DNA from 2 places in the Dermacoccus sp. BD5 genome. Region 1 is predicted to be linked to the other one. Evidence: riboswitches for the same ligand, from Rfam matches in the RefSeq annotation. Region 1 holds a riboswitch; the other holds the start of a gene.
What was found. A riboswitch is a leader RNA that binds a small molecule or an ion and turns the genes downstream of it on or off. The one in region 1 is predicted to bind thiamine pyrophosphate.
Positions count from the first base shown of each region.

Region 2: it holds a riboswitch for thiamine pyrophosphate, as region 1 does, so the genes downstream of both, NQ706_RS00175 (MFS transporter) here and NQ706_RS03080 (thiamine ABC transporter substrate binding subunit) in region 1, are expected to answer to the same signal.

Region 1 is NZ_JANJER010000002.1:318,174-320,371, reverse strand. It holds gene NQ706_RS03080 (thiamine ABC transporter substrate binding subunit) at 1-996, opposite strand, end outside; TPP riboswitch at 1,052-1,160, opposite strand; gene NQ706_RS03075 (DUF4235 domain-containing protein) at 1,431-1,766, shown strand; partial or broken gene NQ706_RS03070 (DUF72 domain-containing protein) at 2,144-2,198, shown strand, end outside.
Region 2 is NZ_JANJER010000001.1:39,942-42,139, forward strand. It holds gene NQ706_RS00170 (hypothetical protein) at 118-495, opposite strand; TPP riboswitch at 608-713, shown strand; gene NQ706_RS00175 (MFS transporter) at 869-2,035, shown strand; gene NQ706_RS00180 (hypothetical protein) at 2,119-2,198, shown strand, end outside.

The DNA of each region.
Region 1 (2,198 bases):
GTTCGCCGCCCACGCCTTGGGCAGTTCGACGTTCGAGTCGACGGGGAAGACGTACATCGAGTCGGGCAGCGACTTCTGGAAGCTCGCACCGTTCATGAAGTCGATGAGCGCCTTCGCGCCGTCGGGGTTCTTCGCCCCCTTGAGCACACCGGCGTACTCGGTCGATCGGAAGCACGTGTCGAGCAGCGCCGACGTCGTCGACGTGCCCGCCTTGTCGACGGTGAACGCCGGCGAGCTGTCGTAGCTGACGACGATCGGACGCTTGCCCTTGCCACTGCCGCTGAAGTCGACCTCGTACGCGTCGCTCCAGCCCGACGTCAGCTTGAGCCCGTTCGCCATGAGCTTCTTCCAGTACGCCTCCCAGCCGTCCTGGCCGTAGTGGCCGACGGTCGCGAGGAAGAACGCCATGCCCGGCGAGCTCGACGACGCGCCCGGCGCGACCATGAGGTTCTTGTACTCGGGCTTGACGAGGTCGTCGAACGAAGCGGGCTTCGTCTTGTGGTTCTTCGTGAACCACGCGTCGTCGACGTTGACGCACACCGACGCGGTGTCGATCGGCGCCAGCTGCCCCTTGCCCTGGCCGTCCGGCAGCTCGTACTTCGACGCCGACGCAGGCGCGCCCTTCGGGCTGTACGGCTCGAGGACGTCGTTCGTGGCGACACGCGAGGCGAACGTGTTGTCGATGCCGAACACGACGTCACCGAGCGGGTTGTTCTTGCTCAGCACGAGCTTGTTCGCGAGCTCACCGGCGTCACCGGACTTCACGACCTTGACGGTGTAGCCCGTCTGCTTCGTGAACTCGGCCATGACGTTCTTGTCGGGCGCCCACGACTCGTGCGTCACCAACGTGACCGTCTTCGACGCGCCCGAACCCGACGCACCCGAGCCGCCCGCCGAACTCGACTTCGACCCCGACGAGTTGTTGTCGACGCTGCACGCCGCCAGCGCACCCACGCACGCGAGCGCCAGCACGGCGCGGCCACCACGAGACATCATGTGAACGTTCCTCCTCACGGCCAGTGAGGGACGTCGTCGCCCGCACGTACGCGCGACGAGTGAGAACTCGACTTCCTCCGCCGGTGCTAACCGGGTCAGGTTCGAGGGTTTGGTGCCGGGTGCGGCACGATCTCAGCGCACACTGCGCTCCCCTGTCGTTCGAGCGCGAGATTAGCACCGACCACCGACGGACGACACGCTTCGGCCCGCTTCGCACTCCGGCATCCCCGCTGACGGCTCGTGCGCACCTCACGCCGACGCCCGATCCCCCGTGCAAGAGGCGACCGCCACGACGCCCACCCCCGTCAGACCGGGCCGATGACCATGCCGACTGGCGCAGCGACACATGCACGCGCGAGGATGGACCCAAGACATCAACGGCCCGAGGCTCGACGACGCCTCACGACGGCCGACGACACGTAAGGGGAAACACCATGGGCAACCTCGTGTGGAAGGTGCTGAGCATGGGCGCCGGCATCGTCGCGAGCAAGATCGCGACGACCACCGCCACCAAGACGTGGAAGATGACGACCGGCAAGAGCCCGCGCAGCGCGAAGGACCCGAACGCCAGCATCATCGAAGCCGCGATCTACGCCGCCATCTCCACCGGCGCACTCGCCGCCGCGAAGATGTACGCCGAACGCCGCGCCGCCGACTACTTCACCAAGTCCGCCGGCCACCCGCCGCAGGCCCTCGTCAAGCGCGCCGAAGAAGAAGCCAAGGAAGCCCAGAAGGGCAAGAGCCAGGCGCCCGTCGTCGTCATGAAGTAATTCCCCTTCGTCCGCTTTCCGGCGTGGGAGCCTCGCGGGCTCGGCTCCCACGCTCGGTGCAGCAGACTCGGGGGCGTCCATGTCGCGCATGGAGCCGTCCGCTTGGAGGGTCAGGTTCTGCCTGGCCCTCCTCGCGTGTCTCGGGCCGACGCATCACTGAGCGTCGCGAATTTCGTCCACACCGACGAATCACGTCCACATTTGCGATTCACGTCCACCTCGGCGAACATCGTCCACATTCACGTCCCGGCCGAACGTCACGCCGCGCTCCGGTGGCATCTGACGACATGAGCACGGCCACCCGAGCGCAACTGCGCCTCGGCACGTCAGGGGGGACGTAAGCCGCCTGGAAAGGCACCGTCCACCCCGCAGGCGTCGCCGACCGCGTGCGCCTCGAGTACTACGCGGCGAACCTCTTCGACACCGTCGAAC
Region 2 (2,198 bases), on a different contig from region 1:
AGCCGCCATGCGGGCGGGGGCACCCTCCCGTCGCGCCCCCGTCGGAGCCGGTAGCGCCGTCGGAGATCAAAGGCCGGGACTCTGCCCGCCCACGCACCCGCCCCGAACGCCGGCGCATCACAGCCGAGGGACGAACGTCTTGCCGCGCATCGCCTCGTGCACGAGACGGACGGCGCGCGCCGTGGCACGCAACCGCAGCCCCTCCGCGGACAGGTGCTCCATCACCTGCGGCACCGCGCGCGGTGGCAGCTCGTCAGCGAGGTCGACGCGGATGCGGCGATATGACTCGCGCATCGCGCCGAGTTGAGCGTCGACATGCCACGTCGCTACCCAAGCGAGCGCCACCGGGTGACGGCGCCATGCGTCGTAGGCCCGAAAATCCGAGGGGCACTGATCGAGCAGCCACTGCGTCGCCGCCTCCTGCCACCCCGGTACACCCGGCGGCGGCACACCTCTCGGCCAGCCCGGAGGGCCGGTGTTCACCTCGTCCGACATGACCCCAGCGTACCCCATTGTTCGAACACGTGTTCTATTCTATGACCGCCCCACGAGACCCGCAGACCGGCGCGAGACACGCCCCCGAAGCCGGGTGCTCTGTGGCATGCTGAGCCCGTCACACGGGAGCCCGAGGCGCGGGCTGAGAGGGCATCGCCATGCCGACCGTCCAACCTGATGCGGTTCATGCCGCCGTAGGGAGTGTTCGATCCTGGCTACCCTGACGCCTGCCCCTTCCCCTGCCCACGACGATGCGCCGCGCCTGACGCCGGCCGCCGCCACCCCAGAACGGCGCGAGGCCCGCCGCAGCGCCCTCGTCGGAAATTTCGTCGACCAGTTCGACATCTTCCTGCCCGTCATTGCGCTGGGTGGGGTGCTGTCGACGCGTTCGACGATTCCCGACGGCCCCGTCTTCGCCGCGACACTCCTGGGCCGCCCCCTCGGGGCGTTCGCCCTCGGCACCCTGGCCGATCGTCGCGGACGAGCCCGCGTGTCACGCGGCGCACTGCTCGGCCTGAGCGTGTGCACCGGCCTCATGGTGACGCTCCCCCTGCACACCTCGACGTGGGCCGTGGCCGCTCTCCTGGCGTTGCGCTTCGCCGCCGGATTCTTCCTCGGCGGGCAGTACTCCGCGGCCATCCCCCGCGCCCTCGCGCTCACAGAGCCGCAACGACGCGGCCACCTGAGCGGCCTCGTCATGGCGATGTCACCCCTCGCGAACGCCACCATCGCTGCCGCCACGATGATGCTGACGGCCTCACTCGGCGGCGCGTACACCACGTGGGGGTGGCGCCTGCTGTTCGTCGTCGGCGCACTCCTGCCGTTGATCCTGGCCCTCACCGCGAGGTCAGCGCACGCCGGGCCGGCAGGTCACAGCCACTCTCCCCACGAATCCGACAATCGCGATCCCGCCGCGCACGACGCGACCGACGACGAGGAAGAGCGCGTGACGGGCCGTGTCGTGGCCGCATTGTTCACCCTCATGACGGGGCTGTGGTTGTTCACGATGATGGGGGTCTCGGTGCTGACGAGTTCGCTGCGCCCGCACTTCTCCCCCCATGACGTCGGGCTCGTCATGCTCGTCGCGACGGCCGTCAGTGCGCCGACGATGGCCGCGGCGGGTGCCGTCTCGACGCGTGTGGGCCGTTCACGCTTCTTCATGGCGTTCGGAGCACTGGCCTGCATCGCCGCCCCCGCCGCCTATCTCGTGGCAATGCATGCCGCGTCATCGGGCAGCATCGTCGCCACGACGATCGCCGTCGCGACCGTCCAGATCGTCACCGTCTCCGCCTACGGCCCGGTCGGCGCCTACCTCGCCGAACACTTCCCCGAGTCGCGACGTTCGCGCGGTTACGGCAGCGTCTATTCGGCGTCGATCGTGCTGCCCGGCCTGTACCCGTTCTGGCTGCCCACCGTGACGCAGTGGCTCGGCCGTTCGGCCGTCGTCCCGCTCGTGCTTTGCGTCGCGGGCCTCCTCGTCACTCATGCCCCCGCGTGGATACGCGGAAGTAACGTTGGTGGTTACGAGAAAGTAAGTTGAGTGGGTGAAATCAGCTCGAACCGGTGGCGACGCCGTGATGATCTTGTTAACGTCGTGACTCGGTTCACATCGACTATCGAAGGATGAGCATGTTCACCACACGCCGTACCGCCAAGATCGCCCTCGTCGCCACCGCCGTGGCCGGCACCGTCACGATGGCTGC